Regions from separate parts of the Kitasatospora sp. NPDC059599 genome, predicted to be linked through region 2. Evidence: riboswitches for the same ligand, from Rfam matches in the RefSeq annotation. Region 2 holds a riboswitch; the other holds the start of a gene.
The links. Region 2 has a riboswitch for cobalamin ahead of metE (5-methyltetrahydropteroyltriglutamate--homocysteine S-methyltransferase). Riboswitches for the same ligand answer to the same signal wherever they lie in the genome.
Positions count from the first base shown of each region.

Region 1: another riboswitch for cobalamin. It lies ahead of ACFV04_RS33040 (FecCD family ABC transporter permease); the one in region 2 lies ahead of metE (5-methyltetrahydropteroyltriglutamate--homocysteine S-methyltransferase).

Region 1 is NZ_JBHWCL010000128.1:9,662-16,520, reverse strand. It holds gene ACFV04_RS33070 (ABC transporter substrate-binding protein) at 1-770, shown strand, start outside; gene ACFV04_RS33065 (amino acid ABC transporter permease) at 805-1,779, shown strand; gene ACFV04_RS33060 (amino acid ABC transporter ATP-binding protein) at 1,824-2,576, shown strand; gene ACFV04_RS33055 (CGNR zinc finger domain-containing protein) at 2,704-3,291, shown strand; gene sodX (nickel-type superoxide dismutase maturation protease) at 3,440-3,802, opposite strand; gene sodN (superoxide dismutase, Ni) at 4,061-4,456, shown strand; cobalamin riboswitch at 4,544-4,692, shown strand; gene ACFV04_RS33040 (FecCD family ABC transporter permease) at 4,785-5,864, shown strand; gene ACFV04_RS33035 (ABC transporter ATP-binding protein) at 5,861-6,781, shown strand; gene ACFV04_RS33030 (ABC transporter substrate-binding protein) at 6,800-6,859, shown strand, end outside.
Region 2 is NZ_JBHWCL010000169.1:9,965-16,823, forward strand. It holds gene ACFV04_RS37635 (ABC transporter ATP-binding protein) at 1-735, shown strand, start outside; gene ACFV04_RS37640 (ECF transporter S component) at 732-1,580, shown strand; gene ACFV04_RS37645 (hypothetical protein) at 1,600-2,064, shown strand; cobalamin riboswitch at 2,111-2,299, shown strand; gene metE (5-methyltetrahydropteroyltriglutamate--homocysteine S-methyltransferase) at 2,480-4,795, shown strand; gene ACFV04_RS37655 (class I SAM-dependent methyltransferase) at 4,895-5,494, opposite strand; gene ACFV04_RS37660 (AraC family transcriptional regulator) at 5,551-6,342, shown strand; gene ACFV04_RS37665 (hypothetical protein) at 6,476-6,634, opposite strand.

The DNA of each region.
Region 1 (6,859 bases), on a different contig from region 2:
TGGCCGCCCAGGTGCCGGCCGACGTCAAGTCGGCCGGCAAGATCGTCGTGGCCTCCGACGCCTCGTACGCGCCCAACGAGTACCAGGACGCCTCGAACAAGATCATCGGCATGGACGTGGACCTGGCCAATGCCATCGGCCAGAAGCTGGGCGTCCCGGTCGAGGTCCAGAACTCGCCGTTCACCGCGATCATCCCGGGCATCCAGGCGAACAAGTTCCAGCTGGCCATGAGCTCCCTGACCGACAACAAGGAGCGCGAGGCCACGGTCGACATGGTGACCTACTTCACCGCGGGCACCAGCGCGGCGGTGAAGAAGGGCAACCCGGACAAGATCGACCCCAACGACCTCTGCGGCAAGAAGGTCGCCGTCCAGACCGGCACCACCCAGGCCGACCAGATCAAGGACGTCATCAACCCGGCGTGCGTCAAGGCCGGCAAGCCCCCGGTGCCCAACGACGGCGACAAGTTCGACCTGCAGACCGACGTGACCCAGGCCGTGGTCTCCGGACGCGACCAGGTCATGCTGGCCGACTCCCCGGTCATCGACTACGCGATCAAGCAGACCAACGGCCAGCTGGAGCAGATCGGCACGGTCGAGGGCAAGGCGCCCTACGGCATCGCCCTGGCCAAGGGCTCGGCGCTGGCCCAGCCCGTCCAGGCGGCCGTCCAGTCGCTGATGGACGACGGCACCTACAAGCAGATCCTCGACAAGTGGGGCGTCCAGGCGGGCGCGATCACCCAGTCCCAGATCAACGGCGCCACCAGCTGACCCTTCGCCAGTCACCCACCCCTCTGAGGCCACTGTGAACCATTCCGATCAGGGGACGGCGCACGCGGGACGGCCCGAAACCCTCAAGGCCGTCCCGGTCCGCCACCCCGGCCGGTGGGCGGGAGCCGTGGTCGTCGCGGTCCTCGCGGCGATGCTGCTCCACGCCCTGATCTTCAATCCCGCCTTCCAGTGGGACGTCGTCAACACCTACCTCTTCGATTCCAGCATCCTGCACGGCCTCGGTGTGACCCTGGAGCTCACCGCGCTGTCCATGCTCATGGGCGTGGCCGGCGGCATCATCCTCGCGGTGATGCGACTGTCCCCGAACCCCCTGCTGTCCGGCACCGCGTGGTTCTACATCTGGGTCTTCCGCGGCACCCCCGTGCTGGTCCAGCTGGTCTTCTGGAACTTCATGGGCGCGCTGTGGCCCAAGCTGTCGATCGGCATCCCGTTCGGCCCGGCGTTCTGGTCCGAGTCGACCAACACGCTCATCCCGGTCTTCACCGCGGCGCTGCTCGGCCTCGGCCTCAACGAGGCCGCGTACATGGCGGAGATCGTCCGCGGCGGCATCCAGTCGGTGGACGAGGGGCAGACCGAGGCGGCGCACGCGCTCGGCATGAGCCGCTTCGCGACCATGCGCCGGATCATCCTCCCGCAGGCCATGCGGGTGATCATCCCGCCGACCGGCAACGAGACCATCTCGATGCTCAAGACCACCTCGCTGGTCAGCGTCATCGCGCTGGAGGAGCTGTTCCGGGCCGGGCAGAACATCTACTCGCGCACCTTCCAGACCATCCCGCTGCTGGTCACCGTCAGCCTCTGGTACCTGTTCCTGACCTCCGTGCTGACCATCGGGCAGTACTACGTCGAGCGGTACTACGCTCGGGGTACCAGCAGGACGCTGCCGCCGACCCCGATGCAGCGGTTGCGCGGCCTCTTCCGCGGCAAGCCGACCCCGAAGGCGGAGCACGACGTCGTTCCGGGGCTCGAGGGAGGTGGTCACCTGTGACCGATCTGACCAAAACCCCTGGGGACACCGTCCCGGGCGAGCCGATGGTCAAGGCCGAGGGCGTGCGCAAGTCGTTCGGCCTGGTCGAGGTGCTCAAGGGCATCGACCTGGAGGTCAAGCCGCGCGAGGTGTTCTGCCTGATCGGCCCGTCCGGCTCCGGCAAGTCGACCTTCCTGCGGTGCATCAACCACCTGGAGAAGATCAACGGCGGGCTGCTCTCCGTGGACGGCGAGCTGGTCGGCTACCGGCGCAAGGGCGACAAGCTCTACGAGCTCCGGGACCGCGAGGTCGCGCTCAAGCGGCGTGACATCGGCATGGTCTTCCAGCGCTTCAACCTGTTCCCGCACATGACCGCCATAGAGAACATCACCGAGGCTCCGATCCAGGTGAAGGGCGAGTCCAAGGCCGACGCGCGCGAGCGCGGCATGGCCCTGCTGGAGCGGGTCGGGCTCGCCGACAAGGCGAAGAGCTACCCCTCCCAGCTCTCCGGCGGCCAGCAGCAGCGCGTGGCGATCGCCCGCGCGCTGGCCATGAAGCCCAAGCTGATGCTCTTCGACGAGCCCACCTCGGCGCTCGACCCGGAGCTCGTCGGCGAGGTGCTGGACGTCATGCGCGGGCTGGCCGAGGAGGGGATGACGATGATCGTCGTCACCCACGAGATGGGCTTCGCCCGCGAGGTCGGCGACGCGCTGGTGTTCATGGACGGCGGCGTGGTGGTCGAGTCCGGCAACCCCCGTGACGTCCTCACCGACCCGCAGCACGAACGCACCAAGGCCTTCCTGTCCAAGGTGCTCTGAACCGTCACCGTCGGCGCCCGGCTGGCAGCTCCTGCCGGGCGCCGATGCTCGCCCGAGTCGTTGGGGCACCGCACGGGTAATAGGCTGGAAGCAGTCAGCCCGTTACCGATTTTCTGGAAGGACCGCCGTGGAGCTCGCCTCGTACGCCGATCTCGCCGTTCGACTGGTGAACACCGAGGAGCCCGAGCGCGGCACCGACACGCTGACCTCCGTGGACGCGGTGCGCGCCCTGTTCTCCGACTCGTCGCGGGCCGCCGCGCTCGCCGACGAGTCCGACCTGCCCCGGCTGCGGGCGGTGCGGACCCGGCTGCGCGGGGTCTTCGAAGCCGCCGCCGAAGGGGACGAGACCCGGGGGGTCGACCTGCTGAACAGCCTGCTGATGGAGTACCCCGTCAGCCCGCTGATCTCCGGGCACGACCACCTGGACGACGCCGGACGGCCGCGCTGGCACCTGCACCTGGCCGACAACTCGCCGACCGCCACCGCGCACTTCAGCGCGGTCGCCTGCATGGGCCTGGCCGTCCACCTCACCGAGTTGGGCGCCGACCGGCTGGGCATCTGCCAGGCCGCGCCCTGCCGCAACGCCTACCTGGACACCTCGACCAACCGCTCCCGGCGCTACTGCTCGGACCGCTGCGCGACCCGGGCCAACGTGGCCGCCTACCGGGCCCGCAAGCGCCAGGAGGCGGAGGCCGCACTGGGCGGCGGGGCGTAACCGGGCGACGGGGCGCAACCGGGCGGCGGGGCGCAACCGGGCGGCGGGGCGCAACCGGGCGACGGGGCGCAACCGGGCGGCGGGGCGTAACCGGGCGACGGGGCGCAACCGGGCGACGGGGCGCAACCGGGCGGGCGGCCGCCCGGGATCAGACCTCCTCCACCCAGACGCCGAGGCGCCGGGCCAGGCCCGGCACCCGGGCCAGCCGCGGGGAGAGCAGCAGCCGCTCCAGCCGGCGGCCCGGCGCCAGCCAGGCCGGGCTCGGGCGCAGCCGCAGCAGCACCCGGCCGAGCACCAGGTCGTCCGGGACCGCGCCGTAGCTGCGGCTGTCGCTGTCCACCGGGCGGTTGTCCGACAGCAGCCACCAGCCCCCGGACCGGCGCTCGGCGGCCCGCTTCACCACCAGCAGGTCCTGCTGGAAGGGGTGCCGGAAGAGCACCACGGCCCCCGGCCGGATCGGCGCGCCGTAGCGGACCAGCAGGCGGTCGCCCTCGTGCAGGGTCGGGACCATCGACCGGCCCGCCACGTCGACCAGCCCCAACGGCAGCGCGCCGCCCCGGTCCCGTCCCCCCGGTTCCGTGCTCCGTGCCACGACTCCTCCTCCCGCGCCGCCGGCCCCCAGTCTGCCGTACGGAGCGTCACCTGTTCGATGTCCGGAATACCCCGGTTCCGGGTCCGCCTTTTGCCCTAGGCCCACCGCCCGATCGCGAAACCACGAGGGCGGAAGGGTAATCTCGGGCGCGGGAAGACGATCTAAGGAAGGACTCCCATGTTCTCTCGTCTGTTTGCACCGCGTGCCACCGCTCACGCCCACTGTGACCTGCCCTGTGGCGTGTACGACCCGGCGCAGGCCCGGATCGAGGCCGAGTCCGTCAAGGCCACCCAGGAGAAGTACCAGGCCAACGAGGACCCGCACTTCCGGGCCCGCGCCGTCATCATCAAGGAGCAGCGCGCCGAGGCCGTCAAGCACCACATCTCGGTGCTGTGGAGCGACTACTTCAAGGCCCCGCACTTCGAGAAGTACCCGCAGCTGCACCAGCTGATCAACGACACCCTGAAGGCCGCCTCGGCCGCCAAGGCGTCCACCGACCCGGCCACCGGCCAGGCCCTGCTGGACCTGATCGCCGAGGTCGACAAGATCTTCTGGGAGACCAAGCAGGCCTGAGCCTGACGCGTCGCCACCCGACCGCCCCCGTCCGCACCGCCGGACGGGGGCGGTCGTGCGTCCACGCCCGGACCGACCCGGTAAGGGTTGCCTGCCCTGAGTGACTGTTATGCTGCCAGGGCGTCCGAGGGGGAAGTCCGGTGTGAATCCGGCGCTGACCCGCAACGGTGAGCACGGCCCGCACCAGCGGTGCGGCCGCGCCAGCCCGATCGCCCCCGGTCGCTGACCTCCCGACAACTCGCCGCGGACTGCGAGGGGAACGGCGCCCCGGCACGCCCGCGGCCCGCGCCCGCCCCGGCACACCCGCGGCCCGAGGCAAGGCGCACCCGTGAACCGCGCACCCACGACCCGTGCGGTCGGCCCGCCCGTCCGCCGAATACCCGCCGTCCCACTCGCCGTCGGCCTCGCCGCCGCGCTGCTGCTCTCACTGGTCTGCGGGGTGGCGTTCGGGTCCTCCGGCATCGCACTGCCCCGCGTGCTGCGGCTGCTGACCGCCGGTCTGACGGGCGGTCGGCTGGACGCCGACGAGGCGGCCGCGTACGCGATCGTCTGGGAGATCCGGCTGCCCCGCACCGTGCTGGCCGCCGTGGTCGGCGCCGGACTCGCCGCGACCGGCGTCGCCGTCCAGGCGCTGGTGCGCAACGCGCTCGCCGACCCGTTCGTCCTCGGCATCTCCTCCGGCGCGGCCGTCGGCGCCAACGCCGTCCTGCTGTTCGGCGCCTTCGCCTCGCTCGGGGCGTGGGCGGTCTCCGCCTCCGCCTTCGGCTCCGCGCTGGTCGCGATGGCGCTGGTCTACCTCGCCGCCCGCACCGCGTACGGGCTCACCCCGCTGCGACTGGTGCTCACCGGCACGGCGCTCTCCTACGGCTTCTCCGCCGCCACCACCCTGATGGTCTTCGCCGCGGACCGCGGCGAAGCCGCCCGGGACGCCATGATGTGGCTGCTCGGCAGCCTCGGCGGCGCCACCTGGGGCTCGGTGCCGATCGCCGGCTGCACCGTGCTGGCCGGGCTGACCTACCTCGGCTGCGCCGCCGGCCGGCTCGACGGGCTCGCCATGGGGGACGAGACCTCCGCCTCGCTCGGCGTGGACCCGGACCGGCTGCGGCGCGAGCTGTTCGTGGTGACCGCCGCCGTCACCGGCACGGTGGTCGCGGTCAGCGGGGCGATCGGCTTCGTCGGACTGCTGGTGCCGCACCTGGCACGGATGCTGGTCGGCGCCGCGCACCGCCGGGTGCTGCTGGTCGCACCGCTCGCCGGCGCGCTGCTGCTGGTCTGGGTGGACATCGCCTCCCGCACCCTGCTGGCGCCCGCCGAACTGCCCGTGGGGGTGTTCACCGCCGTGCTCGGCGTGCCCGCCTTCCTGCTGATGATGCGCCGGCGCGGCCACGCCTTCGGAGGCCGACGGTGACCGACTCGAACGGGGTGCCCCGGATGCCCGATCCCGCCCATCCCGCCGGCCCCGCCGACCCGACCGGGACCGCCGGCCGGACGGAGACCGCCGGCCGGGCGCGGGCCCAGGACCTCGCCGTCGAAGCCGTCTCGGTGGAACTGGCCGGCACCCGGCTGGTCCACGAGGTGAGCCTGGCGGCGGCCGCCGGGCAGGTGGTCGGCCTCGTCGGCCCGAACGGCAGCGGCAAGTCGACCCTGCTGCGCTGCGTCTACCGGGTGCTGAAGCCGGCCGGCGGCGCCGTCCGGCTGGACGGCGACGACCTGTACGCGCTCTCCGCGCGCGCGACCGCCCGACGGGTGGCCGCGCTGACCCAGGAGCACTCCGCCGAGTTCGACTTCACCGTCGCCGAGGTGGTCGCCATGGGCCGGCTGCCGCACCGGCGCGGGTTCGGCGCCCCGACCGACGCGGACCGGGAGCGCTGCGCCGGGGCCCTGCGCAGGGTCCGGGCGGACCACCTCGCCGGACGGGGCTTCCTGAGCCTGTCCGGGGGCGAGAAGCAGCGGGTGCTGTTCGCCCGCGCGCTGGTCCAGGAGCCGCGCCTGCTGGTGCTCGACGAGCCCACCAACCACCTGGACATCGCCCACCAGTTGGAGGTCCTGGCGCTGGCCCGCGAGGCCGGACCGACGGTGCTCACCGCGCTGCACGACCTCAACCTGGCGGCGGGCCACTGCGACCTGCTGTACGTGCTGCGGGCCGGCCGGATCGTCGCCTCCGGGCCGCCCGTCGAGGTGCTCACGCCCACCCTGCTGGCCGGGGTGTTCGGCGTCCGGGCGACCCCGGTCCGGCATCCGGAGACCGGCGCCGTCCAGCTGCTGTTCGACCGCCTCGACCGCCCCGACCGCTCCGACCGCTCCGACCGCTCCCCCGGAGCCTGAACCACCGAAGGAACCACCGTGCGCACCAAGGCCGTTGCCACCACCGCCCTGCTCGCCCTCGGGCTCACCGCCTGCGGC
Region 2 (6,859 bases):
CGGGACGTCGACCTGGCGTTGCGCGCGGGCGAGGTCACGGCGCTGATGGGCCGCAACGGCTCCGGGAAGTCCTCGCTCCTGTGGGCCCTGCAGGGCTCCGGCCCCCGCCAGGGCGGCAGCGTCAAGGCCACCGGCACCGGGGGAGGCCCGGCCGCGGACCCCAAGCGCCTGCCCGCCGCCCGGGCCCGGCAGCTGGTCGGGCTCGTCCCGCAGACCCCCACCGACCTGCTGTACCTGGAGACGGTGGCGCAGGAACTCGCCCAGGGCGACCTGGAATCCGAGCGCGCGGTCGGGCCGACCGCGCGGCAGCTCCTCGACCGCCTGGCCCCCGGGATCCCGGACGACACCCACCCCCGGGACCTCTCCGAGGGGCAGCAGCTGGCGCTCGTCCTGGCGATCCAACTGGCCGCCGCACCACGGGTCGTCCTGCTGGACGAGCCGACCCGGGGGCTCGACTACCGGGCGAAGGCGGCGCTCACCCGCATCGTGGACGCCCTCGCCGCCGAGGGCCGGACCGTCGTGGTCTCCACCCACGACGTCGAATTCGTCGCCTCCGCCGCCGACCGCGTGGTCGTGATGGCCGAGGGGGAGGTTGTCGCCGACGGCCCCACCGCCGAGGTGATCGTCGCCTCGCCCACCTTCGCCCCCCAGACCGCCAAGATCCTCGCCCCGCTCGGCTACCTGACGGTCGATCAGGTCGCCGGGGTGCTGGAAGCCGTGGAGACGGCCCGGTGACCGCCGTCCGGATCCCCGGCCGGGCCCGGATCGTTGTCGCCCTGGCCGCCTTCATCGGCCTGGTCGCCTTCACCTGGCCGTTCGTCGTCGCCCCCGGGACGTTCGGCTCCAATTACGCCCCGCCGCTGATCTTCGGCGCACTCCTCGTCCTGGTCCTTGCCGTCGTCATCGCCGAGATCTCGGCCGGGGGCATCGACGCCAAGGCCCTCGCCATGCTCGGCGTCCTGTCCGCCGTCAACGCCGGGCTGCGCCCGCTCGGCGCCGGCACGGCCGGGGTGGAGACGGTCTTCTTCGTCCTCGTCCTGGCCGGCCGGGTCTTCGGCCCCGGCTTCGGCTTCACCCTCGGTTGCACCTCGCTGTTCGCCTCCGCCCTGCTCACCGGCGGGGTCGGCCCCTGGATGCCCTACCAGATGTTCGGCTGCGCCTTCGTCGGCATGCTCGCCGGGCTGCTCCCGCCGGCCCGGCGGCGCTGGGAGGTGCCGATGCTGGCCGGGTACGGGGCGTTCTCCGGGTACCTCTTCGGCTTCCTGCTGAACCTCTCCTTCTGGCCGTTCTCCACCGACCCGAACAGCTCGATCGCCTACCTCCCGGGCCTGCCCTTCACCGAGCAGTGGCACCGCTACCTGCTGTTCGACCTCGCCACCTCGCTCGGCTGGGACACCGGCCGCGCCGTCACCACCTTCACCGCCGTGCTCGTCGTCGGGCCGGCCGTGCTGACCGTCTTCCGCCGCGCGGCCCGCCGCGCCAACTTCGAGCCCACGGTGCGTTTCGAGGCCCCGGACGGCACCGGAGCCGCGGCGGGCCCGGTCGCCGGTCCGCTGCCCGCCGGGCCGGTGCGCTCCTGAATCGGGAGGTCCCGCCGCCATGCCCAAGCGTGAGAAGCCCCGAACGGCGACGGTGGACGGGACCGACGTGGTCCTGCTGACCCCGGAGCAGCACGCCGGTCTCGAATCCGCCCGCCGTCAACTGGGCGGGGCACAGGCCCAGGTGGCCCGGATGCGGCTCGACCTCCACCGGGCGCTGCAACTGCTGGGCGAAGCCGAACGGGTGCTGGCGGGCGTCCCCGCCGATCGGGTCGGGCCGGCGAGTGCCGGGACGAATGCCGACCAGGACGCCGGCCCGGACGCCGGGACGCATGCCGCCCCGGCAACCGACCCGACCGCGCGGCCCGACCCCGGCCGGGGCCTGCCCGAACTGCTCGCGGACATCCGGGCCTTCCTGCCGCCCCCGGCGGAGCCGCAGCGCGCCCCCGGCCGCCGGCCGCACGAACGGGCGTCCGGCACCACCAGGGACGGCGGCGGAGTCTCACCATCCGGACGCCGCAGATGATTTCCCCTCCGGCCCCCGCCGTTTGCCCCTAAGCTGGCGGAGCAGCTGGTTCGCCCTGTCCGCCAGGCAGGCGCGTCGCAAGAGGGAACCCGGTGGGAATCCGGGACTGCCCCGCAGCGGTGAGTGGGAACGACCGCCGTCATACGCACTGGGCCCGGGAGGGGCTGGGAAGCGACGGCCAGTAGGTGTCCGCCCTCGACAGGGTGGGCGTGCCCGCGAGTCCGAAGACCTGCCACTGCCCGCCCGCGGACCATCCGCGTGCGGCCATCCGGTGACCTCGTGGGCGGGTCGGCGACCATACCCGGCAGATCAGGCCCCGCACGTTCCGCGGCGGCCGCTGCCCGGTCCGTCATCCCTTCGCGCCCTCGTGTCGTCTCCGGATCCCTGAGGAGCAAGACTCGCGAAGGAGAGTCCCTTGACCACGAAGTCCGCAGCCGCGGCAACCCTCGCCACCGTGCACGGCTACCCCCGCCAGGGCCGCAACCGGGAACTGAAGAAGGCGATCGAGGGGTACTGGAAGGGCGCGGTCACCGCGGAGGCGCTGCTGACCACCGCCGCCGACCTGCGCCGGGAGAACCGGGCCCAGCTCGCCCGGGCCGGCGTCCGGGAGGTCCCGACCGGCGACTTCTCGCTCTACGACCACGTGCTGGACACCACCGTGGCGGTCGGCGCGATCCCCGCCCGGCACCGGGACGCCGTCGAGGCCGACCCGCTGGACGGCTACTTCGCCATGGCGCGCGGCACCCAGGACGTCGCGCCACTGGAGATGACCAAGTGGTTCGACACCAACTACCACTACCTCGTACCCGAGTTGGGCCCCGACACGGTCTTCGTCGCGAACCCGGCCAAGGCCGTCGCGGAGCTCGGCGAGGCCCTCGCCGACGGCCACACCGCCCGGCCGGTGCTGGTCGGCCCCGTCACCTACCTGCTGCTCGCCAAGCCCGCCCCCGGCGTTGACGCCGACTTCCGGCCGATCACCCTGCTGGACCGGCTGCTGCCGGTCTACGCCCAGCTGCTGGCCGCCCTGAAGGAGGCCGGGGCGCAGTGGGTCCAGCTGGACGAGCCCGCCCTCGTCCAGGACCGCACCCCGGCCGAGCTGAATGCCGCCGCCCGCGCCTACCGCGACCTGGGCGCCCTCGCCGACCGGCCGAAGCTCCTGGTCGCGAGCTACTTCGACCGCCTCGGCGAGGCCCTGCCCGTCCTCGCCAAGGCCCCGGTCGAGGGCCTGGCACTGGACTTCACCGGACCGGCCGCCGGCAACCTCGACGACCTCGCCGCCGTGGGCGGGCTGCCCGGCAAGCGGCTGGTGGCCGGGGTGATCGACGGGCGCAACATCTGGATCAACGACCTGGAGAGGTCGCTGGCCACCCTGGCGACCCTGCTCGGTCTCGCCGACCGGGTCGACGTCGCGCCCTCCTGCTCGCTGCTGCACGTGCCCCTCGACGCCGCCGCCGAACGCGACGTCGACCCGCAGATCCTGCGCTGGCTCGCCTTCGCCCGGCAGAAGGCCGCCGAGGCGGCGCTGCTCGCCCGTGGCCTGCGCGAGGGCACCGGCGCGATCACCGCCGAACTCGCCGCCAACCGCGCCGACCTCGCCTCCCGCGCCCACTCGCCGATCACCCGCGACCCGGCCGTGCGCGCCCGGGTCGCCGCCGTCACCGGGGCCGACGCCCGCCGTCCCCAGCCCTACCCCGTGCGGGCCGAGGCCCAGCGCGCACGCCTCGCCCTGCCGCTGCTGCCGACCACCACCATCGGCTCCTTCCCGCAGACCACCGAACTGCGCGTCGCCCGGGCCGACCTGACGGCGGGCCGGATCGACGCGACCGCGTACCGGGAGCGGATGGCGGCCGAGGTCCGCGAGGTCATCGCCTACCAGGAGAAGGCCGGCCTGGACGTCCTCGTCCACGGCGAGCCCGAGCGCAACGACATGGTCCAGTACTTCGCCGAGCAGCTCACCGGCTACCTCGCCACCCGGCACGGCTGGGTGCAGTCCTACGGCACCCGCTACGTCCGGCCGCCGGTCCTCGCCGGGGACATCTCCCGCCCGCACCCGATGACCGTCGACTGGTTCGGCTACGCGCAGGGCCTCACCGACCGACCGGTGAAGGGCATGCTCACCGGCCCGGTCACCATGCTCGCCTGGTCCTTCGTCCGCGACGACCAGCCGCTCGCCGACACCGCCCGCCAGGTCGCCCTCGCCCTGCGCGACGAGGTCACCGACCTGGAGGCCGCGGGCGCCGCCGTCGTCCAGGTCGACGAGCCGGCCCTGCGCGAGACCCTGCCGCTGCGGGCCGCGGACCGCCCGGCCTACCTGGACTGGGCCACCGAGTCCTTCCGGCTGGCGACCTCGGGCGTCCGCGCCGACACCCAGGTCCACACCCACATGTGCTACGCCGAGTTCGGCGCGGTCATGACGGCCATCGACGACCTCGACGCGGACGTCATCTCCCTGGAGGCGACGCGCTCGCACATGGAGGTCGCCGGGGAGCTGGCAGCGGCCGGCTACCCGCGCGAGGTCGGCCCGGGCGTCTGGGACATCCACTCCCCGCGCGTCCCGAACACCGACGAGGTCGTCTCCCTCCTGCGGGCCGGCCTCGCCGCGATCCCGGCCGACCGGCTGTGGGTCAATCCCGACTGCGGCCTGAAGACCCGCGGCTGGCCGGAGACCCGCGCCTCCCTGGACAGCCTGGTCGCCGCCGCCCGCCGCCTGCGGGAGGAACTCGCCGGCTGACCGGACACGGACGGACCCCCGGGGCGGACACGGCCGGCGTGCCGTGCCCGCCCCGGCGGGCCCCCGGCCGCTCAGCGGAGGGACGGACGGGCCCGCCGCTCAGCGGATGCCGGTGGCGCCGTCGTCCTCCGCCGCGGGGCCGGGCTTGTGGGCGACGAAGGTCAACCGGCCCCCCACCCCGATGGTGAGGTCCACGAAGCCCAGCGTCTGCAACCGCGTCAGGAAGGCCGCCGGCTCCACCGGGTTGTAGGTGTCGCCCTCGTGGAAGTGGTGCAACCCGTCGCCGGGCAGGCTGTCCGAGCCCACCAGCACGCCGCCGGGGCGCAGCACCCGCAGGACCTCGGCGAGCAGCCTGTTCTGCAGTGCCGGGGTGGGGACGTGGTGCAGCATCGTGAAGCAGGCCACCGAGTCGAAGGTGTCGTCGGGGAAGGACAGCGCGGTGGCGTCGCCGTGGTGGACCTCGACGTTGGTGGCGGCGAAGCGGGCCGCGAGCGCCTCGGCGGCGGGCTGCTCGTACTCGACCGCGACGAGCCGCTCGACGCGGTGCCGCAGCCAGTCGGTGGCGGCACCGGGACCGGGGCCGACCTCCAGCATCACCGTCCCCAACTCGGCTCCGGCCGTCACCGTGGGCAACACCGAGGTCTGCAACTGCCGGGCCCATTCGGGGCTGGTGCACACTCGCGCGTGGTTGAGGTTCATGCCTCAGAGGCTAGGAAAGGACGCGGGTGGGGCACCACCGCGTACGCTTCCAGATCATGTCGCGAAACGGACAACCTCCGGCCGGTCCGCCGGGCACCGCGGACCAGGTGGCCGCCGCGATCGTGGTGCGCGCCTACGCGCTGGCGCCGGGCAGTCGGTTCGGCACCCACTGGCACGACACGCACCAGGTCGTCTGGGCTCGTAACGGTGTGCTGACCGTGTCGACCGGGGACGGCGAGTGGATCCTGCCGCCGACCCGGGCGCTGTGGATCCCGGCCGGCACCCCGCACCAGACCGCCGCCCTGGCCAGCACCGCCATGCGCAGTCTGAACATCAGCCCGGGCCCCGGGCTGCCCGACTGGTCACTGCCCCAGCCGTTGGCGGTGGGTCCGCTGGTCGCCGTCCTGATCGACCACCTGGCCGGGGCCGCCCTCGCTCCGGAGCACCGGGCCCGGGCCCAGGCCGTCCTGATCGACAACCTGGCGCCGGTCGCCGCCCGCTCGATCGAGGTGCTGATGCCCGCCGATCCCCGGGCCCTGGACGTCGCCCGCGCCCTGGTCGCCGACCCGGCCGACCCGCGGACCCTCGCCCAGTGGGGGCGTCAGGTCGGCTCCAGCGCAAGGACCCTGGCCCGCGCGTTCGCCGCCGACACCGGCCTCACCTTCGCCCGCTGGCGCACCGCCGTCCGGCTGCGCGCGGCCCTCGGGCACCTCGCCCGGGGGGAGCCCGTCACCAGGGTCGCGGGCCGCGTCGGCTACGCGACGCCCAGCGCCTTCGTCGCCGCCTTCGTCCGGGAGACCGGCCTCACCCCCGGCAGCTACTTCCACGGCGGCCCGCCGGAGGTCTGAGCCCGCGCCCGTACCCGCAGCCGCAGCCCGTACCCGCGCCTGCACCCGCAGCCGGTGAGGCCCGCCGCCGGCCCGACCTGCCGTCGGCCCGGCCCGGCACCGCAGGCGCTCGATCAAGCCATCTGATCACCGGTCACCTGGTCACCGACCCGCCCGGCATGACGCGGTACCCGGCCAAGTTGACCTGACCGCGGACCCACGCATCGGCGCACTCCTCGATCGCGAACTCAAGAGGGCGCACCCCGCTGGTGCCGGCGGTGACCAGGCCGCCGGTCTCGGCGTCCCGGACCACCCACGGGCGCCTACCCCGGTCGTCGGCCGGCAGCTGTTCGAGGTGTACCGGGCGCCGACCCGTTGCGCTGGGGTCAGGCCGTCGCCGTGCCAGACGCGGACGATGGCCTGGCCGCCGCCCGCCAGCCCGAGAGGCCAGTCGACGGAGCCGCTGCCGTTCATCAGACGTTCCAGGTCCGTCGTGCTGCCGGAGTCGAGCAGCCACCGCATGGCTCGCAGCTCGTAC